3 regions of the Streptomyces sp. NPDC028289 genome follow, and region 3 is predicted to be linked to each of the others. Evidence: riboswitches for the same ligand, from Rfam matches in the RefSeq annotation. Region 3 holds a riboswitch; each other region holds the start of a gene.
The links. A riboswitch is a leader RNA that binds a small molecule or an ion and turns the genes downstream of it on or off. The one in region 3 is predicted to bind cyclic di-AMP.
Positions count from the first base shown of each region.

Region 1: it holds a riboswitch for cyclic di-AMP, as region 3 does, so the genes downstream of both, ACZ4UV_RS15030 (transglycosylase SLT domain-containing protein) here and ACZ4UV_RS42295 (M23 family metallopeptidase) in region 3, are expected to answer to the same signal.
Region 2: it holds a riboswitch for cyclic di-AMP, as region 3 does, so the genes downstream of both, ACZ4UV_RS30445 (C40 family peptidase) here and ACZ4UV_RS42295 (M23 family metallopeptidase) in region 3, are expected to answer to the same signal.

Region 1 is NZ_JBVHTI010000003.1:202,879-210,409, forward strand. It holds gene ACZ4UV_RS15015 (carboxylate--amine ligase) at 1-485, shown strand, start outside; gene ACZ4UV_RS15020 (FAD-dependent oxidoreductase) at 513-1,763, shown strand; gene ACZ4UV_RS15025 (HAD family hydrolase) at 2,049-2,855, shown strand; gene ACZ4UV_RS15030 (transglycosylase SLT domain-containing protein) at 2,869-3,354, opposite strand; cyclic di-AMP (ydaO/yuaA leader) riboswitch at 3,358-3,556, opposite strand; gene ACZ4UV_RS15035 (polyprenyl synthetase family protein) at 4,845-5,855, shown strand; gene ACZ4UV_RS15040 (CHRD domain-containing protein) at 6,015-6,953, shown strand; gene ACZ4UV_RS15045 (LolA family protein) at 7,247-7,531, shown strand, end outside.
Region 2 is NZ_JBVHTI010000006.1:268,141-275,671, forward strand. It holds gene ACZ4UV_RS30430 (hypothetical protein) at 1-166, opposite strand, end outside; gene ACZ4UV_RS30435 (FAD-dependent oxidoreductase) at 470-1,834, opposite strand; gene ACZ4UV_RS30440 (NAD-dependent epimerase/dehydratase family protein) at 2,082-3,140, shown strand; gene ACZ4UV_RS30445 (C40 family peptidase) at 3,168-5,471, opposite strand; cyclic di-AMP (ydaO/yuaA leader) riboswitch at 5,482-5,657, opposite strand; gene ACZ4UV_RS30450 (DUF1996 domain-containing protein) at 6,063-7,531, shown strand, end outside.
Region 3 is NZ_JBVHTI010000009.1:557,982-565,512, reverse strand. It holds gene ACZ4UV_RS42310 (DNA gyrase/topoisomerase IV subunit A) at 1-81, opposite strand, end outside; gene ACZ4UV_RS42305 (M16 family metallopeptidase) at 384-1,787, shown strand; gene ACZ4UV_RS42300 (M16 family metallopeptidase) at 1,784-3,172, shown strand; cyclic di-AMP (ydaO/yuaA leader) riboswitch at 3,365-3,528, shown strand; gene ACZ4UV_RS42295 (M23 family metallopeptidase) at 3,541-4,296, shown strand; gene ACZ4UV_RS42290 (GntR family transcriptional regulator) at 4,700-5,395, shown strand; gene ACZ4UV_RS42285 (HPr family phosphocarrier protein) at 5,702-5,983, opposite strand; gene ACZ4UV_RS42280 (bifunctional acetate--CoA ligase family protein/GNAT family N-acetyltransferase) at 6,160-7,531, shown strand, end outside.

The DNA of each region.
Region 1 (7,531 bases), on a different contig from region 3:
CGTACGTCGTCGACAACCCGGAACTCGCCGACCTCGCCGCGCGTTTCATCAAGCAGATCGGCTTCACCGGCATCATCGATCTGGACCTGCGCTACGACCGGCGCGACGGCCAGTACAAGCTGCTCGACTTCAATCCGCGCATGGGCGCCCAGTTCCGGCTCTTCGAGAGCGAGTCGGGGGTGGACGTCGTCCGCGCCATGCACCTGGACCTGACCGGGCGCCGCGTCCCGGAGGGGGAACAGCGGGCCGGCCACCGGTACGTCGTGGAGAACATCGACCTGCCCGCCCTCCTCGCCTACCGCCGCAGCGGCTACACGACGCCGCACGCACCGAAGCGGCCGAGCGGGACCGAGTTGGCCTGGCTGGCGGGTGACGACCCGATGCCGTTCGTCACGATGCTCGCCCGCTTCGTGCGTCCGGGCGCGAAGCACCTCTACCAGCTGTGGCGCACCAACCGCCGCGGCTCCAGCAACGCCACGAAGTAGGCACCACGTTCCTGGGGGAGGGACTTCGTGATCGAACCGGTAGCAGTCATCGGTGCCGGGCCCTTCGGCCTGTCCACCGCCGCTCATCTGCGGGCGCGCGGCATCCCGGTCCGGGTCTTCGGCGACCCCATGGTCAGCTGGCGCGACCACATGCCGGCCGGGATGATCCTGAAGTCCACCCCGGCCGCCTCCAACCTGGACTGCCCGCAGCACGGGCACACCCTCGCCGACTACTGCGACGCCGCGGGCATCCGCCGACTGGTGACCGACGAGGACGTCATCCCGGTGGAGACCTTCATCGGCTACGGCGAGTGGTTCCAGCAGAAACTGGTGCCCCGACTGGAGCGGGTCCGGGTGGTCTCCGTGGACCGGCACAAGGCGGACCGGCACAAGGCGGACCGGCACAAGGCGGACCGGCACAACGCGCAAGGCTCGGCGGGTTTCGAACTGAAGTCGGACTCCGGGGAGTCGTTCACGGCCCGTGCGGTCGTCGTCGCCACCGGCCTGTCCGGGCTCGCCCGCCTCCCCGCCGAGCTCGCCGAGGCGGGCGCCGACGGACCCGCGGGACCGGTCTCGCACAGCTCCCAGCACCACGACCTGACCCGTTTCTCCGGCAAGGACCTGATCGTCGTCGGTGCCGGGCAGTCCGCGCTGGAGACGGCGGCCCTCGCCGCCGAGGCAGGCGCCCAGGTGCGGGTGGTCTCGCGAGGGCGCGGCAAGGTCGCCTTCGGCGCCCCGCCCTGGGACCAGCCGAAGCTGCGCCCCGAGTCGCCGTTCGGCCGTGCCTGGTCCCTGTGGGCCCTGAGCTACTACCCGCACCCCTACCGCTACCTCCCGGCGCAGGCCCGCCACTGCCTGGTCCGCCGGGTGCTCGGCCCGCTCGGCGCCTGGTGGCTGCGCGACCGCTTCGAGGGCAAGGTCGAGGTCCGCGAGGTCGCCGCCGTGACCGGCGCCGAGACCTCCGCAGGCGCCCCGGTCCTCACCGTCCGCACCCACGACGGCGGCACCGACCGCCTCACCGCCGACCACGTCATAGCCGCCACCGGCTATCGCGTGGACACCGCCGCGATGGACTTCCTCGGCCCCGGGCTGCGCACTCGTCTCGCCGTCACGCGCGGCGCCCCGAGACTCGGCGCCGGATACGTCTCCTCCGTACCCGGCCTGTACTTCACGGGCCTCCCGGCGGCCGCGTCGTACGGTCCTGTGATGCGGTTCGTGTGCGGTACGGAGTTCGCCTCTCCGCGCCTGGCCAGGCACCTGGCTGCGGCCCACGTCTGACACCCCGGGGCCGAACCGTCACCCGGCGCCCGCGAGGTACAGCCCCAACAGCCCCTGCACGCTGTCCAGTTGCACGGCATCGCCGTCTCCGTCGAACCAGAGTCCGAGCCATGGGACCTCTTCGACGTACAGCGCACCGCCGGCCGGGCCCCGGGGCAGTTGCCGGGCATCTCGGAAAACATCACGCCCGCTACTGACAGCGGCCCCATCACGGAGACGGCGGGCGCCACTTGAGGCCGAAACGCACGGTGAGTCCCCGGGCCGTGCTGTCCGTATTCTCTGATCATGGTCGCACCCTCCCCGTACTCACTGATCGCCACCGACCTGGACGGCACGCTGCTGCGCGGCGACGACACCCTCTCGGAACGGTCGCTCGCCGCGCTCGGGCGGGCCGGCCGGGCCGGAGCTCAGCACCTCGTGGTGACCGGTCGCCCGGCCCCGAGAGTGCGCCCGCTCCTCGACGACCTCGGCTGCACGGGACTCGCGGTCTGCGGCCAGGGCGCGCAGGTGTACGACGCCGGCGCGAACCGGCTGCTGTGGTCGGTCACCCTGGACCGGGAGCTGGCGGAGACCGCACTCGGCAAGATCGAGGCCGAGGTCGGCCAGGTGTACGCGGCGGTCGACCAGGACGGCGTGGACGGGCTCACGCTCATCGAGCCGGGCTATCTGATGCCCCATCCCACGCTGCCCGCGCTGCGCGTCGCCCGGCGCGACGACCTGTGGTGCGCGCCCATCAGCAAGGTGCTGTTGCGCCACCACACCCTGACCGACGACGAACTGGCGACGACCGCCCGCTCGGTGGTCGGGTCGCTGGCGACGGTCACGATGTCGGGGCCGGGGACCGTCGAACTCCAGCCGTGCGGGGTGACCAAGGCGACCGGGCTCGCGCTGGCCGCCGACCGTCTGGCGCTGAGCCCCGGGCAGGCCATCGCCTTCGGCGACATGCCCAATGACATCCCGATGTTCGAGTGGGCGGCCTACGGGGTGGCGATGGCCAACGCCCACCCCGAACTCAGGGCGGTGGCCGACGAGATCACCACGTCGAACGAGGACGACGGCATCGCCGTCGTCCTCGAAAGACTCTTCGGCTGACGCGGAACGTCGATCAGTACGCGCCGTGGACGTTGTCGATCGAGCCGTACCGCGCGGCGGCGTAGTTGCAGGCGGCGGTGATGTTCGCGACCGGGTCGTAGATGTCGAACGACGTGCCGTCCACGTGGTACGCCTTGAACGTCGGGTCGATCACCTGGAGCAGGCCCTTGGACGGGATGCCCTTGGCCGCGTTGGAGTCCCAGAGGTTGATGGCCCGCGGGTTGCCGGAGGACTCCCGCATCAGGTTGCGGTATATGCCGTTGTAGGTGCCCGGGATGTGCTTCTCCGCCATGATCGCGAGCGACTCGCGGATCCAGCCGTCGAGGTTGTTCGGGTACCCGGCGAGGGTCGTCGAGGCCGTCGTGGTGGAGCCGGCGGCGGACGCGGTCGTGGCCCCGATGAGCGGGAGGGCGAGGACGGCGGCGCCGGTTCCGACGACGGCGAGCGTGCGGACGATGCGGTTACGGCGGGGACGGCGGTGCTGAACGGCAGCAGGCATGGCGAAGTTCCTCTCCGTCGCCTGCGAGGTGAGCTGTCGGGTTCGGGCTCGGGGAGTGCCCGGCCACATCGCCCGAAGGCGATGAGGCTTCACCCCTAGCCGTTCCGGAACGACGTCTGTTCTCTGACGTCGGCCGTCCGGTCCGGCGACTTACCTGGGTCTCCCGCTCCTGCCGTGCGAATGAACTCGTCGATGGGTCACTACGGGCGGCGGCAGGATTCGGCGTCCGCCCGGCGAGCCGGAACGTATGCGAGAGCACATGTCCGAAACAAGAGGCTGATTCACACAACGTGCTGATTGACCTTGATCTGTGCCGTATGGGGCACTTGATCCTTTGCTGCCGCCAACCCTCAACTGGCCCACGGGAAAAGGAAAGGAAGGGGCGCCCCGCAGGCCGTACAAGCCTTGCGGCATTCGGGCCCGCGTGACCTACTTCACGAATTCGCAATAACGGCAAAGCGGACATGATGGATTCACGGAATCCGCCTTTTTCATGGTTCAACAGAAAACTTCACCACTTGCATTCCCGTGGAATGCCCCCTGCGGGGGCGCTTCCGACGGCCCCGATGTGAGCATTTTCGGCGAATAGTCCAGAAGTGTCGGATTAGGTATATTTCCGGCATGTTCTCCGTCGACCCCTCCGTCAACTTCGGAAGCCTCGGCTGTGCGCGCGTGTCGTCGGGCATGCCCAACGGGGAGGTCGAGGCGGATGGTTGACGGGGCCCGGCATCGAGCGTCGTTGCGTGCGCGCGTGATTCTCGTCACGTTGAGACAGGGGAGGCGCGGAACCGGTAATCCCCGGTGCGCGTGTCCAACGCGAGGGCGGAACCTCCCCTGTGGTGTGCGTCGTTGTCATGGCGGCGGCCCCGGGCGAGGCTCGAACGTGTCGACGCTCCGTGAGCCGACGGGGTGAGGTGCGGGCGCCACACGCGCGCAGGGATGCCGTTCTGCCGGCCGAGGAAATGACGGTCAAGGAGATGCGGATCGAGAGGACGTGGGTCAACGGAACGCGGAGCTCGACGTGCGAGGTCTCGTGGAGGAGAGCAGACGAGCGTGGACGGGGGCGAGGTGTTGCCGTCCGTGCATGGTGTGCCCCTGCGGGCATGGGTGGGCGGTGGAAGGGGTACGCCCGGGCAGGTGACGTCGGCCGGGGAGGTGTGGTGGTTTCCGGGCGGCGGTCATCCGGAGGGTTCGCCGCCGGACGGGCCCTCGGGCGCCTCGCCGGATCCGGACCCGGCGCGGAGCCCGGTGCGGGACACGGCCTGGGCCTCGGTTCGGGACAACTGCCCGCACTTCCTGTTAAGTCAGTGGATGTCAGGTCGTATCGGCTGATCAAAAACATAACGGTCGTGATCCGATAGCGCCCGGGGTGTAACCGTGGGCGCTATCGGTGATCGAAACCTGACCGGATACGCTGACTTGAGTGATGGCAGCGACCTATCGACAAACCGTGTAATCGCCAGTAGACACCAGCAGACAGGAGACCCCTCGTGACCGTCGTCGGGCCGTTCGGGCTGAGCGTGCGGGACCAGGCTCTGGAAGCCGATGTCCAGGCCGGATTGACGGCTGTCGAGGAAGGCTTGCTAGACGCCACCAAGAGCGAGGTCCCGTTCATCACGGAGGCCGCGCAGCACCTCGTGCGGGCCGGGGGGAAGCGGTTCCGCCCGCTGCTGGTGATGCTCGCCGCGCAGTTCGGCGACCCGTACGCCCCCGGTGTCGTGCCGTCGGCCGTCGTCGTCGAGCTCACCCACCTGGCCACGCTGTACCACGACGACGTCATGGACGAGGCCGCCGTGCGCCGCGGTGTCGACAGCGCCAACACCCGCTGGGGCAATTCGCTGGCCGTCCTCACCGGAGACTTCCTCTTCGCCCGCGCCTCCCAGATCCTCGCCGACCTCGGTCCCGAGGCGGTCCGGGTCCAGGCCCTCGCGTTCGAGCGCCTGGTGACCGGTCAGATCCTGGAGACGGCAGGCCCGTCGGACGGCCGGGACCCGGTCGAGCACTACCTCGACGTGCTCAGCGGCAAGACCGGCTCGCTGGTCGCGGTCTCCTGCCGCTTCGGCGCGATGCTGTCCGGCGCCGACGAGACGGTCGTCGACGTTCTCACCCAGTACGGTGAGCGGCTCGGCGTCGCCTTCCAGCTCGCCGACGACGTGCTGGACATCGCCTCCGACTCCCACGAGTCGGGGAAGACCCCGGGGACGGACCTCCGCGAAGGCGTGCCCACGCTTCCGGTGCTGCGGCTGCGGGAGCGGGCGGCCCGACTGGGGCTGGCCGAGGACATCGCCCTGTGCGAGCTGCTGGACTCCGACCTCACGGACGACGCGCGGCACGCGGAGGCCCTGGCGGCGCTGCGGGCGCACCCGGCGCTGGAGCAGGCCCGCCGGGACGCGGTTCGGTACGCGGAGGAGGCGCGGGCCGCGCTGGGTCCGCTGCCGGAATGCGACCCGAAGGTGGCACTGGTGGAGCTGTGCGACGCGGTGGTGCACCGAGCCGGCTAGCCCTCCGGCCGGCGTTGCGGGCTCCGGGCTCCCGGAAAGCAGCCTCCGTGTGACTCAGGTCACATTCTTGGACTGAGTCCAATCCGGGACGTGTTCCGTACTTCTCCGCAGAAGCCGACGCAGGGGGCGTCGGCTGACACAGGGGGAGAAAACGGAATCATGGTCATCGAAGCAACGCGCCGCAAGAGCCTCGTCGCCGCTGCCATCACCGTCACCGTCACCGCTCTCGGCTGTGCCGCCGTCCCGGCGTCCGCCGCCACCGGCCACAGCCACACCAGCCACAGCTCCACCACCTCCGTCGTCCTCGCCGCCAGCCTGCGCGGTGCCAACGAGGTGCCCGTCGCCGGTGGGCCCGCCGTCGGGGACAAGGACGGTGCCGCGCTGGAGTTCATCCAGGTCAAGGGGGACAAGGTGACCGTCGCCGTGACCTGGCGCGGCACCGGCAGGCCCACCGACCTGCACATCCACCAGGGCGCCAAGGGAACCAACGGCGGCGTCAAAATCGACTTCGGGAAGCTGCTGAAGAAGGCCAGGGGCCACAGTGTCGCGGGCAGCGTCAAGGTCACCGACAAGGCCCTGCTCGCGCAGCTCACCACCGACCCCGGAGCCTTCTACGCCAACCTGCACACCGCCGAGTTCCCCGGTGGAGCACTCCGCGGCCAGCTGCACGCCGTCACCACGGTCTCCGACCTCAAGGGCGGCTTCCAGGCCTCCGTCGTCACCGGCAAGCAGATCTACGAGTGCAAGCCCGCCGACGGCGGCGGCTACGCCTTCGCCCAGCGCGACGTCAGCGCCAAGCTCGGCGGCGGCATCCGCCACTCCTTCGTCGCACCGAACTCCGGTACCCCGCAGTGGGCCGCACCCGACGGCACCGCGGTCACCGGAGCCGTCCTGACCAAGACGGCGAACGGCACCGGCAACATCCCCGAACTGGACCTCAAGACCACCCGGTCCGGCAAGAAGCACGGGCTGCTCGCCCGCACCGGCGAGATCCTGCGCCTCAACACCGTCGGCGGCGTCGCTCCGGCCGGCTCCTGCACCCCGGGTGCCGTCGTCGGCGTCCCCTACCGGGCGGACTACGTGTTCGTGCAGCACTGAGCCGACACGGCACGTGAACTGAGCTGACACGGCACGTGGCAGGAGCAGGCCCGGCACGTGACAGGAGGCGTCTTCGCGGCACGACCCCTACGGGTCGGGGGAGGCGCCTCCGCCCTTGTGTCATACCGCAGGTGTACGCGGAGTTGGCTCCGTGGTCTGACGCTTGTCCGCCCCCGATTTGGTGAGATGGAAACCACGGAAATCACCACCACTCACCGATTCGGGTGAGAATGGCGGCTCAGGGTGGGACACGTGCGAGGACGGCCGCCGCCGACGACGGAGGTAAGGCACACATGGCACCGTACGAATCCGACGACAGCACGGGGGCCACGCAGGCCGACGGCGAGCTGCGCGACGAGATGCGCGCCGAGCGACGGCGCAAGGCCGCACGATACGTCGTCCCCGTCGCGGTGGTGGGCGTGGCCGCAGCCACCATCGGCCTGGTCCCGGCACTCGCCGACTCCGGCGACCCCGACCTGCCGAAGATCACCGCGCAGGAGCTCATCGACAAGATCGCCAAGTCGGACGTGCAGCAGTTGTCCGGCACCGTGAAGATCAGCACCGACCTCGGCCTGCCC
Region 2 (7,531 bases), on a different contig from region 3:
AGCCCTCGGGCGAGGGGGGTTCCGCGAAGTCGTCGAGGACGCCGGTCTCCTTGCGGCTGCGCAGGATCCTGCGGATCACCTCCTCGGAGTCCGGACCCGTGTGGCGGCCGCGGGCGGCCCAGACGGTCGGCGGAAGGACGGCACGGTCGGCGGCGGTGTTCGACATGGGCCAATCTGCTGGTGGGAGGGGAGTGCGTCCTCCAGTATCACCGCCCGGGAGCGTGTCTCATAGGGCGGGGGCCGCCCGCGCGCGGCGAGTGCGCCCCGCACCCGGGGTGCGAACCGAGTGCGCCATACGACGCCCGTTCACCCGTGCCCCGGATCCGGCCGGCCCCGGACAATGGTGCGGCGAACGGGGCCCGCCCGCCCATCCGCTTCGGGGCGGGCCCCGTTCACACCGCCGGGAAGCACGAGAGGGGGGCCGACGGCGGTGCGTCGGCCCCCCTCTCACCCGTCACGTCTCAGTGCCTCACGCGCCACTCTCGCGGAGCATGTCCTCGCGCTCGACGAGCTTGACGCGCTCGCGGCCCTGCGGCTCGCCCAGCGCCTTCTCGGCGGCGTCCAGCCGGTACCAGCCCTCCCAGGTGGTGAAGCGGACGTCGCGCTCGGCGAGGAAGGCCTCCACGGCCTCCGGCGCGGGCGCCTCGGGGGTGTGCAGGCGGCCGTTCGCGTAGTCGTCCAGCAGGTTGGACACCGTCTCGTTGGCGTCGCCCTTGGTGTGGCCGATGAGGCCGACCGGGCCGCGCCTGATCCAGCCGGTGACGTACGTCGACTGCAGGTGGCTGCCGCTCTCCTCGATGACCCGGCCGCCCTCGTCCGGGACGGTGCCCGACTCGATGTCCCAGGGCAGCTTGGGGAGCTTGTCGGAGAGGTAGCCGACCGCGCGGTAGACGGCGGTGACGTCCCAGTCCTTGAACTCGCCGGTGCCCTTGACGTTGCCGGTGCCGTCCAGGGCGGTGCGCTCGGTGCGCAGCCCGGTGACCTTGCCGTCCTCGCCGAGGATCTCGGTCGGCGACTCGAAGAAGTGCAGGAACAGCTTGTGCGGGCGGTCGCCGACGTCGCGGATCGCCCAGTTCTCCAGGGTCTTGGCGACCATGTCGGCCTGCTTGTTGCCGCGCCGGGTCTCGATCGAGCCCTCGTCGTAGTCGATGTCCTCGGGATCGACGATGACCTCGATGTTCGGGGAGTGGTCGAGCTCGCGCAGCTCCATGGGGGAGAACTTCGCCTGCGCCGGGCCGCGGCGGCCGAAGACGTGCACTTCGAGGGCCTTGTTGGCCTTGAGGCCGTCGTGGACGTTCGGCGGGATCTCGGTCGGCAGCAGCTCGTCGGCGGTCTTGGCGAGGATGCGGGCCACGTCCAGGGCCACGTTGCCGACGCCGAGGACCGCGACCTTCTCCGCCTCCAGGGGCCAGGTGCGGGGCACGTCCGGGTGGCCGTCGTACCAGGAGACGAAGTCGGCGGCGCCGTACGAGCCGTCCAGCTCGATCCCGGGTATCCGCAGCTCGCGGTCGGCGGTCGCGCCGGTCGAGAAGATCACCGCGTCGTAGAAGGAGCGCAGGTCGTCGAGGCTGATGTCGGTCGGGTAGTCCACGTTGCCGAAGAGGCGGATCTGCGGCTTGTCGAGCACCTGGTGCAGGGCCGTGATGATGCCCTTGATGCGCGGGTGGTCGGGCGCGACGCCGTAGCGGATCAGGCCGAACGGGGCGGGCATCCGCTCGAAGAGGTCGATGGACACGCCGGGCTCGGCGGCCACCCCGGACTTGAGCAGGGCGTCGGCGGCGTAGATCCCGGCGGGGCCGGCTCCGACGATGGCTACCCGCAGGGGGCGCGGCATGATCAGGTTCCCTTCGAGTGAGGACAATCGATCTCGAACGGGAAGCCTAAACTAAGGCAGTCCTAAGTTAGTACGCGGGTCCGCTCTATGACCTCATAAGCCGATCTTATGACGTGTGTCGGGTCCGGCTTATGGCGTCCCGGACGTCATCGCGGCCTCCCGGTGCTTGGCGGGTGCCCGGCGCATGCACCACCCTGTCCTCTGCGGCGCACCGAGGCGCGGTGGCCGGAGGGCGAGGGGTGAGGGCGTGCAGGCACGCGGGGAGACGACCGTCGCGGTGACCGGCGGCAGCGGGTTCGTCGGGAGCCATCTGGTACGGCGGCTGCTGGAGCGCGGGTACCGGGTGCGCGCGACCGTCCGCCGCGCGTCCCGCGCGGCGAAGGTACGGCCCCTGTGGGAGCTTCAGGAGGCCTTCCCCGGCAGGCTCACCCTGTTCGAGGCCGACCTGCTCACGGACGGCTCCTTCGACACGGCCTTCCATGGCTGCGCGACCGTCTTCCACGTCGCCTCGCCGTTCCTGATGCCGGAGCGGATCAGGGACGGCCAACGGGACGTGGTGGACCCGGCGTTGCTCGGCACCCGCAACGTGCTCGGCAGCGTCGAGCGCACGCCGGAGGTGGATACCCTGGTCTTCACCTCCACCGTGGGCGCGATCTTCGGCGACTACGCCGACGTCCGCGGGATGGCCGGCGAGGTCCTGACGGAGAAGTACTTCAACACCACCAGCACGGTGGTGGACAACCCCTACCACTACGCCAAGACGGTCGCCGAGCGCGCCGCCTGGGACGCCGAAGCCGCCCAGGACCGCTGGCGCATGGTCTCGATCAACCCCGGCCTGATCCTGGGCCCCTCCCTCACCCCCGCCTCCGAGTCCGGCAGCCTCTTCCTGCTCGACGAGCTGTTCAAGGGCTACTTCTGCTACGGGGCCCCGGACTTCAGCTTCACCACCGCGGACGTCCGCGACGTGGCCGACGCGCACATCGCGGCGGCGGAGAACCCGGTGGCCAGGGGCCGATACATCGTGGCCAACGAGACGATGACGTCGTTCCACGAGATGTCCCGGATCATCCGCACCCGCCACCCCTGGGACCCACGCCTGCCGCGCACCGCGCTCCCGCACGGCCCGGTACGGGTCCTCGGCCCGCTCTTCGGCCTCACCCAGGACTACATACGCAAGCACCTCGGCATCCGCTTCCGCGTCGACAACGGCCGCAGCGTCCACGAACTGGGTCTTGCCTACCGGCCCGTCGAGGAGACCCTCCTGGACCACCACGAGAGCTGGCGCACGCGGCGGCGGAGGGTCTGAGCCCGACGGCCGGGGGGCACAGGGGGGTCAGGCCGGGCGGATCACGCGGTGGATCGCCGACTCCCCGGCGTTGTAGATCGACTCCTCGCGGATGAGCGCCCCGGGGCTCGGCGCGTGCACCATCGTGCCGCCGCCCGCGTAGATCCCGACGTGACTGTCGTCGTCGAAGAAGAAGACCAGGTCACCGGGTTCGACGGCGGCCAGCGTGATCGGCGTGCCGGCCAGCGTCTGCTCCTGCGCGGTACGCGGCAGCGTGACACCGGCGGCGCGCCAGGCGGCCTGGGTCAGGCTGGAGGCGTCGTACGCCCCCGGCCCGGTGGCTCCCCAGACACACGGCCGGCCGATCTGCTCCCGGGCGAACGCCAGCGCCTTCATGGCCTTGCCCGGCTCGGCCCCGACGCCCGGCTGGACGAAGGCACCGGGTTCGGCGTAGGCGCCGGGCGCGGCTGCGGTGGGCGCCGGGGCGGGGACCTGCGGGGGTGCGGTCGGCAGGGGCGTGGTGGGGAGCGGGGCGGTGAAGACCGGGGCCGGGGCGGCGGCGGTCATCGCCATGGCCGGCGCGGGCGCCGCCATCGCCTCGGGCGCCGCGGTCATGGCCATCGGCGCCGCGGCCATCGCCGGGGCCGGGGGTGCCGCCATCGGCGCTGCCATGGGGGCAGCCATCGGTGCCGCCGCGGGTGCTGCCATGGGGGCCGCCATCGGTGCCCCCGCCGGCGCGGGCATCGGCGCGGGCATCGGCGTGGGCATCGCGGCGGCGGGCGCTGCCATCGCCGTGGGCATGGCCATGGTGGCCGCGTAGGCGTAGGCACCGTCGGCGGGCTGCATGCCTGCCGCGTAGGCGTAGGCGTAGGCATCGTCGGCGGGCTGCAGGCCAGCCGCGTAGGCGCCGGACATGTCGGCGGCGGGGGCCGCGGCGAAGGGAGCGGCCGGTGGCATGGCGGCCATGGGCGCCGCGGGGGCCGCCGTGGTGTACGCGCCGATGCCGTAGGCGGTGTCGGCCGTGACCGGCGGTACGTCCGGGTAGGCGGCGGCCGCGTTCGGCGACATGACCCGGAAGCCGCCGGGGTCCATCGGGCCGGGGGCCGGGGCGGGAGCGGCCGCGGGAACGGCGGGCGCCGCCGTCGGGAAGGCGCCGCTGTTCGTGGGGGCGGTGGTCGGGAACGCGCCCGTGTCCGTGGGAGCCGCCGTCGGGAAGAAGCTCGTGCTCGCCATGGGGTCCACGGTCGGCAGGACGCTCGTGCTCGCCATGGGGTCGGCAGTCGGGAAGGCGCCCGCGTCGGCCGGGGTCGGCATCGGGAACGAACCCGTGGCACCCGGCGTCATGATGCGGAAGGAGCCGGTGTCCCCCGGGGACGGTGCCGGGGCCTGGGCGGCGCCCGCGTCCATGGCGGGCGCGCTCTGGTAGGTTCCGCCGCCCGAGCCGCCCGGGGTCATGACGCGGAAGCCGCCCGAGTCCGCCGAGGCCCGGGTCGGGGCGCTGTCGGCACCCCCCGGGGTCATGATGCGGAAGGTCCCGGTGTCCGACGGGGACACGATCGGGATGCCGCCCGTCTCGGTCACCGCCGGGAGCGCGCGGGTGGCGGCGGGGGAGTCGGTCCGGAAGGAGCCGCTGCCGGAGCGCTGGTTCGGTATGCCGGCGGCGGGAGCCTGCCACGGCTGCGCCGGGGCCTGGCGCTCGGGCGTCGGCCAGGGGCTGGGCGCCGGTGGAGCGGCCTGGGCGGCGGGGGCCGGGGCCGCGTCGAGGGCGGCGATCGCGCGCTGCCCGGTGCGCTGGGACAGCACCTCGCGCGCCTTGGCGAGCTTGAGCTGGTTCTTGGTCTTCGAGGTACCCGGCGTGGGCCGCTGCGGCCCGGCGGCGGGCAGCGCCCGCGGCGCACCCGAAGACCCCGCGGGCAGCGCCGCGGCGGGCCCCGCCGTCAGCTCCAGCTTCGGGCGCGCCGGCAGTTCACGGACGACCTCGATCTCGCTCTGCGCGGACGGTCCCGCGGTCAGCTCCAGCCGGGCCGGGCCGGAGTCCTCCAGCTGGCCGAGCAGGTCGGCGGCCATGGCGCTGACGGGCCGGCGCGGGCCGGGGCGGGCGGGCTGCCGGTCGGTGGGCAGCGCGGCCGGAACGCTCGGCCCCAGCTTCGAACGTGCTCCCTCGAACCACTCACGGGCGATGTTGTCCAGGCCCGGGTCGTCGCGCCGGGGCCGCTTGAACAGCGGGACACCGCGTGAGCGCGAGCCCCCGCTCAACGCACGCGTGGCGTTGTAGTTCCCGGTGGCGTTCTCGGCCTGGTCGTAGAGGCTGTCGATCCGCTGTCGAACCTCGTCACGGCTCTCGGGCGCCATTGAGGGGTCGTGCTCCTTCCGTACTCCGCCTACCGGGTTAGCTGTCGGGTTCGGGCGGTGGAATCCGGAAGGCATGCCCTACGGCCCTTGTCCTCGCGGACGGCGGCCGATTCACCCCAGTGGTTCGGTTGGGTCCCCGGCTCCGGATCCGCCCCTGAGGGGCACCGGACTCGGCGGAGGCCGCGCGGCCCGACGGGATTCGCCGGGGGGAGCCGAGCGGCTTGCCCGTCAACTTAGCCAACTTGTGTCACTCGTGTGAAGGTTGAAGTGGCTAATGTCCGATACGTATTTGTGATGTTCGTCGTAGCGTTCGGAACTCGACCGTACGGAACGGCATTTCGCGCGCATCCATTGCATTCGCAGGGTCACCGGGGCGTTGCCGTCGGTCGCGTTCCTCCTGTTCCGGGACACCCGCTTCCTGTGAGGTCACCGTGAATTCGCGGGTCTGTTGAACGCGGTGGTGCCGTGAGCCGTATAGGGCGGGGGATTTCCATGCCCGGCCGCCCACGACACAGGGGAACGACCTTGAGACGCAACAGGCGCAGACGCCCGACCGGCGCACAGCGCGCGACCTTCGCAGCGGTCGCCCTGATGCTCGGCGGCGCAGGACTGGTGGCGGTGAACGTCTATGCCTCGGCCACCGAGGGCGGCGGGGACCAGCAGGGGCAGGTCGCCACCGGCCAGGTGCTGTCCGCGCCCACGGTCTACTGCCCCGACGTCGGCAGCCGGCTGACCTCGGTACCGGACGGGGCCCGGGCCGACGTCGACGGTGAACTCGCCCGGATGGACCAGCAGATCGCCGTCGCCTACCAGCAACTCACCGAGCACGCCGCCGAGATCGAGCAGAACCCGGCCTTCGCCGACCAGGCGATCATCGGCCCGCTGAAGGAGCAGCGGTCCGCGTCGCTCCAGCGCATCGCCGAAGCCATCGGCCGCGAGGGCGACCGTCCGCAGGGCCTGGACGACCTCGCCGCCTGCACCCTGCGCTCGTCGAACCAGGGTGACGGGCAGTCAGCGGCACCGCAGGGCGGTGCCACGCCGAGCCAGAGCGGCCAGGGCAGCGCCGCACCGAGCCAGGGCACCGGCGCCGGCGGCCAGGGCGGCAACGGCCCGGTCGCCGCCGACTACGCGGACATCACCTCCGTCCAGCCCGACGTCACCACCCCGGCCGAGCGGCCCGGCGGCTCCAGCGGCACCTTCAGCTCCAGCTGCGGCGTCAACGCGAACGGACTGTTCAACTCGGACAACGTGATCGTCGCGCCCGGGGTCTCCAACGGCGCCCACCACTTCCACGACTACATCGGCAACCAGTCCAACAACGCCTTCGCCAGCGACCAGGACCTCGCGAACGCCGACACCAGCTGCGCGGACCAGGGTGACAAGTCCACGTACTACTGGCCCGTGCTGCGGCTGCAGAACGGCAAGCAGGAGCGGGACGCCGACAAGCCGGGCGGCGGCACCGAGGGCAACGCCGGGCAGATCGTCACGGCGAAGGAGGTCACGCTGACCTTCGAGGGCAACCCGACCTCCAAGGTCACCGAGATGCCGCGGCTGCTGCGCATCATCACCGGTGACGCCAAGGCGTTTGTCAACGGCCCGGCCAACGCCAACGCCTCCTGGAGCTGCACCGGTTACGAGAACCGGCAGCTCAAGGACAAGTACCCGCTCTGCCCCTCGGGCAGCGACGTCGTGCGCACGTTCAGGTTCCAGAGCTGCTGGGACGGCCGGAACATCGACAGCGCCAACCACCGCACCCACGTGGCGTTCGAGGCCCCCGACGGCAGCTGCCCGGCCGGATTCCAGGCCATCCCGCAGCTGGTGCAGCGCATCGTCTACGCCGTGGACGCGCCGAGCCTCCAGGACGGCGGCCGTACGGTCCCGCTGTTCGCGGTCGACTCGTTCCCCGAGCAGCTGCACAAGCCGGTCACCGACCACGGCGACTTCATCAACGTCTTCGACGAGGGCCTGATGCGGAAGATGGTCGACTGCATCAACTCCGGCCGGACCTGCGGGGCCGGGGCCGACGAGCAGCCGCCGTCGCAGAGCGCGGCGCCATCCGA
Region 3 (7,531 bases):
CTCGTCCACGACGTCGATGTCGAGGATTCTCTCCTCGAACGAGTCGTCGGGCGGCGGGGTCTTCGTGCTGCGGCGGGCCATCGCTGCCGGCTCCTTGCTCATGCGTGAACGGGATCTGACGCGGACCATTGTGGACCGCGGCACTGACAACCCGGGCCAGGACCCGGTCTCCGCGGCCCGCCCCGGTGCCCGGAGGCCGCCCGGAGCGCGGCCCGGACATTTTCGAAGGCGGGTCGGACGCAGGCTACGCGATCCGTCCGCGCGATCCGCTGTGGGCGTACGTCGTGCGGGAACTTCGCCCGGTCCCCGCACGCTTGCATACAGTGGCAGGACCGGCAGAAAAACCGCGGTTCGGGACCGCTTCCGCGAGCGAAGGGACGTACATGCCCATGGGTCACACGACCACGGCCGAGACAGGCTCCGGGGGCCTGGCAGCGACCGAGCACCGCTTGGCCAACGGTCTGCGCGTGGTGCTCTCCGAGGACCACCTGACCCCGGTCGCGGCGGTCTGCCTCTGGTACGACGTCGGTTCCCGGCACGAAGTCAAGGGGCGTACCGGCCTGGCTCACCTTTTCGAGCACCTGATGTTCCAGGGCTCCGCCCAGGTGAAGGGCAACGGCCACTTCGAGCTCGTGCAGGGCGCCGGCGGCTCGCTCAACGGCACCACGAGCTTCGAGCGCACCAACTACTTCGAGACCATGCCGGCCCACCAGCTGGAGCTCGCGCTCTGGCTGGAGGCCGACCGCATGGGCTCGCTGCTCGCCGCCCTCGACGACGAGTCCATGGAGAACCAGCGCGACGTCGTCAAGAACGAGCGCCGCCAGCGCTACGACAACGTGCCCTACGGCACGGCCTTCGAGAAGCTGACCGCGCTCGCCTACCCGGAGGGCCACCCCTACCACCACACGCCGATCGGCTCGATGGCGGACCTGGACGCGGCCACCCTGGAGGACGCGCGCGCGTTCTTCCGCACCTACTACGCGCCCAACAACGCGGTGCTCTCCGTCGTCGGCGACATCGACCCGGAGCAGACCCTCGCGTGGATCGAGAAGTACTTCGGCTCCATCCCGGCGCACGACGGCAAGCCCACCCCGCGCGACGGCTCGCTGCCCGACATCATCGGCGAGCAGCTGCGCGAGGTCGTCGTGGAGGAGGTCCCCGCGCGGGCGCTGATGGCCGCCTACCGGCTCCCGGAGGACGGCACGCGCGTGAGCGACGCGGCCGACCTGGCCCTCACCGTCCTCGGCGGCGGCGAGTCCTCCCGCCTCTACAACCGCCTGGTACGGCGCGACCGTACGGCGGTCGCGGCCGGCTTCGGCCTGCTCCGGCTCGCCGGGGCGCCCTCGCTGGGCTGGCTGGACGTGAAGACCTCCGGTGACGTCGAGGTGCCGGTCATCGAGGCCGCCATCGACGAGGAGCTCGCCCGGTTCGCCGAGGAGGGCCCGACGCCCGAGGAGATGGAGCGCGCCCAGGCCCAGTTGGAGCGCGAGTGGCTGGACCGGCTCGGCACCGTCGCGGGCCGCGCCGACGAACTGTGCCGCTTCGCCGTCCTGTTCGGCGACCCGCAGCTCGCCCTGACCGCCGTCCAGCGCGTCCTGACGGTCACCCCGGAGGAGGTCCAGGAGGTCGCCAAGGCCCGCCTGCGCCCCGACAACCGCGCGGTGCTCGTCTACGAGCCGCTGTCCGCGGAGTCCGCGGAGCACACCCAGGAGGCGGGGCGCGGCGAGGACCCGGAGCAGGAAGCGACCGTAGAGGCCGGCAACGAGAACGAGGAGACGGCCAAGTGACCGAGCTCGCCACCATGGACTTCCACCCCCAGCCGCAGCCGGGCGAGGCCAGGCCCTGGGCGTTCCCGGCCCCCGAGCGCGCCACCCTGGACAACGGCCTGACCGTGCTGCGCTGCCACCGCCCCGGCCAGCAGGTCGTCGCCGTCGAGGTGCTCCTGGACGCGCCCCTGGACGCCGAGCCGGCCGGCCTGGACGGCGTCGCCACGATCATGGCGCGCGCCTTCTCCGAGGGCACCGACAAGCACGCGGCCGAGGAGTACGCCGCCGAGCTGGAGCGGGCCGGTGCCACCCTCGACGCGCACGCCGACCACCCCGGCGTCCGCGTCAGCCTGGAGGTCCCCGCCTCCCGGCTGGCCAAGGGCCTCGGGCTGCTCTCCGACGCCCTGAGGGCGCCCGCCTTCGCCGAGAGCGAGGTCGAGCGGCTGGTCCGCAACCGCCTCGACGAGATCCCGCACGAGCTGGCCAACCCCAGCCGCCGGGCCGCCAAGGAGCTCTACAAGGAGCTGTTCCCGTCGACCGCGCGGATGTCCCGTCCCCGCCAGGGCACCGAGGACACCGTCGAGAAGATCGACGCGGCCGCCGTCCGCGCGTTCTACGACCGGCACGTCCGGCCCGCCACGGCCACCGCGGTCGTCGTCGGCGACCTGACCGGCATCGACCTGGACGAGCTGCTCGGCGAGACCCTGGGCGCCTGGCGCGGCTCCACCGCGCAGCCCCGCCCGGTCCCGCCGGTGACCGCCGACGACACCGGCCGGGTCGTGATCGTGGACCGCCCCGGCGCCGTCCAGACCCAGCTCCTCATCGGCCGCGTCGGCTCCGACCGGCACGACCGCGTCTGGCCCGCCCAGGTGCTCGGCACCTACTGCCTGGGCGGCACCCTCACCTCCCGCCTGGACCGCGTCCTGCGCGAGGAGAAGGGCTACACCTACGGCGTCCGTTCCTTCGGGCAGGTCCTGCGGTCCGCTCCCGACGGCACCGGCGCGTCCATGCTGGCCATCAGCGGCTCGGTGGACACCCCGAACACCGGCCCGGCCCTGCTGGACCTGTGGACGGTGCTGCGCACGCTCGCCGCCGAGGGCCTCACGGACGCCGAGCGCGACGTGGCCGTGCAGAACCTCGTCGGGGTGGCTCCGCTCAAGTACGAGACGGCGGCGGCCGTCGCCGGCACCCTGGCCGACCAGGTCGAGCAGCACCTGCCCGACGACTTCCAGGCCACGCTGTACCGGCAACTCGCCAACACGGGCACCGTGGAGGCCACCGCGGCGGTCGTGAACGCCTTCCCGGTGGACCGCCTGGTGACCGTCCTCGTCGGGGACGCGGCACAGATCAAGGAGCCCGTCGAGGCGCTCGGGATCGGCGAAGTCACGGTCGTCGCCGCCGAGTAGCGGCACGCGCGTGTGCGGAGCCCTGGTGACCACCCGGTCACCAGGGCTCTGGAATGTCCGAATTGGGGTGGAGGTTGCCTGTCTGCCCTGTGGGATGCGCGACAAAAACAGGGTTCCGTTTGAGCATTGAAGGCGGGCCCTCGTAGGTTCTTCCGGGCTGTCCGTCAGGCATCGCGCCGCGTCCGCGGCACCGGACAGCCATCGCCGAGTCCCCGTACGGCGCGAGCCAGGGGAGCCGGGGACCCACGCAGTCCCTGGGGTGAATCGGGCGCCCGCGCGTGTCGCGAGGGGGCCCGTAGGAGACCTTCCTGCTCCGAACCCGTCAGCTAACCCGGTAGGCGAGAGGGAAGGAAAGGACCAGCCTCTACATGGCGTTCATGTGCGCCTCCGGGAAGCACCGTCGTCCCGGCCGGGTGAAGCGCACCACCGCGCAGGCCGCCGGTATCGCGGCCCTCACCACCACGGGTGTCATCGGCACCGTCTCCGCCGCTCCGGCGCTCGCCGCCGAGAACTCCGTCGAGCAGACCGGCCTCACCCCGGTCATCACGATCAGTGACTCCGTCGCCGAGCAGATCGACGCCCAGGCCGCCGCCCAGAAGGCGGTCGCCGAGCGCAAGGCGGCCGAGGAGGCCGCCCGCAAGAAGGCCGCGGAGCAGGCCGCAAAGGAGCGCGCGGCCAAGGTACGCGCCGCCCGCGAGGCCGAGCGCAAGCGCCTCAACACCTTCGTCGCGCCGATCAGCGACTCCTACGTCTCCACCGGCTACAAGACCGGCGGCTCCCTGTGGTCCTCGGGCGCCCACACCGGCATCGACTTCCACGCCGCGAGCGGTACGGTCGTGCACGCCGTCGGCACCGGCACGGTCGTCTCCACGGGCTGGGGCGGGGCGTACGGCAACGAGATCGTCATCAAGATGGCCGACGGCATGTACACCCAGTACGGCCACCTGTCGTCCATCGGCGTCTCGGTGGGCCAGAAGGTCACCCCGGGCCAGCAGATAGGTCTGTCCGGCGCGACCGGCAACACGACCGGCCCCCACCTCCACTTCGAGGCCCGCACGACCCCCGAGTACGGCTCCGACGTCGACCCGGTCGCCTACCTCCGCAAGCACGGCGTGAACGTCTGACGGGAGCGGGACGGGCGTCGCGCCGGGACCGACGTGGTTGCGGTGCGTGCCAGGGGTGCGGGTGTGTCGTGGCCGGTCGCGCAGTTCCCCGCGCCCCTTTCAGGGGCGTCACGCGCAGCGCCCCTGAAGGGGCGCGGGGAACTGCGCGAGCAACCCCCACGCGCCCGCACCCGGCCACCGAGGCGAACCCGGCATGGCAACACGCTGCCAGCCCGGCGACAACCCGTGAGATCTTCCGAAGCCCCGGCCTCAGTGCCGGGGCTTTCGTCGTTTTCGTGCCCCCGCTGTCCAAAATATATCCCTGGATTCCGGCCCCCCGTCGGAAATTCCGGCTCATTGCAATAGAGTCACGGAACGGGCGCCACTCGGCGGCGTTTCACGGGGATTAAGGCGGAGGTCGGACATGCGTATTCCGGCGCACTCGGTATGCACGGCGATCCGGGACGACATCGTCGCGGGTGTCTACGAGCGCGGCAGCCGGCTCACCGAGGAACTCCTGGCCCGCCGTTACGGGGTCTCGCGCGTCCCCGTCCGTGAGGCCCTGCGCACCCTGGAGGCCGAGGGCTTCGTAGTGACGCGCCGGCACGCGGGCGCGTGCGTGGCCGAACCGACCGAGCAGGAGGCCGCCGACCTGCTGGAGATGCGCATGCTCCTGGAGCCGCTCGGCGCCTCCCGGGCCGCCCAGCGCCGCACCGAGGCCCACCTCAAGGTGCTGCGCGGACTGGTCAGGCTGGGGCAGGAGCGGGCCAGGCGGGGCAACAGCGAGGACCTGCGCTCGCTGGGCGGCTGGTTCCACGAGACCCTTGCGCAGGCCTCCGGCAGCCACGCCCTGACCTCGACGCTCACCCAGCTCCGCCACAAGATCGCCTGGATGTACACCGTGGAGACGCCGGCCAACCCCGTGGAGTCCTGGACGGAGCACGGCGCCATCGTGGACGCCGTGGCGCGCGGCGACGGCGACCGCGCCCGGGCGATCACGGCCCTGCACACCGAGCGCTCGACGGTCTCCCACCGGCTGCGCTTTCCCGGCGCCACCGAACGGGCGAACGGCGTGAGGACTTCGCAACACCCCGTAAACATGTCGGGCCTGCGGCATTAACACGCGCGCCGTATACAAAGAGGTGTTATTCGGCGGGGGCTGTTTTCCGTGCCCGAATTCACGCGCGCCAGGAATTAGCGGTCGCGCTTCTTTCGTGTGCGCGCGGTAAAGCCGGGCGTCCGGGTCTTCACAAACTCCGGGACGGGGTCGTCGTAAAGCCATGGGCGGCCCCGTCGCGAAGTCATGTGCGGCTGTCATGGAATTGCGGCATGTGACGGCCGGCCCGGGTGGGGCGGCGGGAACGCGGCGAGGCCGCGCCACCCCCGAGGGAGTGGCGCGGCCTCGGACCGTGCGGGCGTCGGGCGCTCAGACGGTCTCGGGGAGCTCCTCGAGACCCTCGGCGACCAGCTTGGCCAGGCGGTCGAGGGCGGCGTCGGCGCCCTCGGCGTCGGAGGCGAGGACGATCTCCTCCCCACCCTGGGCGCCCAGCCCCAGGACAGCCAGCATGGAGGCCGCGTTGACGGGGTTGCCGTCGGCCTTGGCGATCGTCACCGGGATACCTGCGGCCGTGGCGGCCCGGACGAAGATGGAAGCGGGGCGGGCGTGGAGGCCCTCGGCCCAGCCGACGTTGACGCGGCGCTCAGCCATGTGATGCTGCCCTTCGGTGTTCAGGGTTGTCTAGACCAGTTTCCCATATCGTGAAGCATGCCCGGAGGGCGCGTGAACCCCTCCGGGTGTGTCGTCGGACCGCGGCCTCGGTCCGACGTCCGTCCTCCACAGACTGCCTCGCGCCGTTGTCGGACGCGAGCCGTACTCTGGGGCCCATGCAGACCCCGGCGGACCCGCAGGACCGGCACGAGTACCCGTCCCACTGGGAGGCTGACGTGGTGCTGCGCGACGGGGGTACCGCGCGCATCCGGCCCATCACCGTTGATGACGCCGAGCGCCTGGTCAGCTTCTACGAGCAGGTCTCGGACGAGTCGAAGTACTACCGCTTCTTCGCGCCCTACCCCAGGCTCTCCGCCAAGGACGTCCACCGCTTCACGCACCACGACTTTGTGGACAGGGTGGGACTCGCGGCCACCATCGGCGGCGAGTTCATCGCAACCGTACGCTATGACCGCATTGGCGCCGACGGGACGCCCGCCTCCGCGCCCGCCGACGAGGCCGAGGTCGCCTTCCTCGTCCAGGACGCCCACCAGGGCCGGGGCGTCGCCTCCGCCCTCCTTGAGCACATCGCGGCCGTCGCCCGCGAGCGCGGGATCCGCCGCTTCGCCGCCGAGGTGCTGCCCGCCAACACCAAGATGATCAAGGTGTTCATGGACGCCGGCTACACCCAGAAGCGCAGCTTCGAGGACGGCGTCGTGCGTCTTGAGTTCGACCTGGAGCCCACGGACCGCTCCCTCGCCGTGCAGCGCGCCCGCGAGCAGCGTGCGGAGGCCCGTTCGGTACGACGCCTGCTGGCACCGGGGTCCGTGGCCGTGATCGGCGTCGGCCGCGCGCCCGGCGGGGTCGGCCGCAGCGTCCTCGGCAACCTGCGGGACGCCGGCTTCACCGGCCGCCTGCACGCCGTGAACCAAGCCTTCCCGGACGACCTCAAGGAGGTCGACGGGGTGCCCGCGCACCGCTCCGTGCGGGACATCGGCGGGCCTGTCGACCTCGCCGTGGTCGCCGTACCGGCCGAGCACGTCCCCGAGGTCGTCACCGAGTGCGGCGAGCACGGCGTCCAGGGTCTCGTCGTCCTGGCCGCCGGGTACGCGGAGAGCGGTCCCGACGGCAGGGAGCGCCAGCGCGCGCTCGTGCGGCAGGCCCGCACGTACGGCATGCGCATCATCGGCCCCAACGCCTTCGGGATCATCAACACCGCGGCCGACGTCCGGCTGAACGCCTCCCTCGCACCCGAGATGCCCCGCCCCGGCCGCATCGGCCTGTTCGCCCAGTCCGGCGCCATCGGCATCGCCCTGCTCTCCCGGCTGCACCGGCGCGGCGGCGGCGTCACCGGCACCACGGGCGTCTCCACCTTCGTCTCCTCCGGCAACCGCGCGGACGTCTCCGGCAACGACGTCCTCCAGTACTGGTACGACGACCCCGAGACGGACGTCGTCCTCATGTACCTGGAGTCCATCGGCAACCCGCGCAAGTTCACGCGTCTCGCCCGGCGGACGGGAGCGGCGAAGCCGCTGGTCGTGGTGCAGG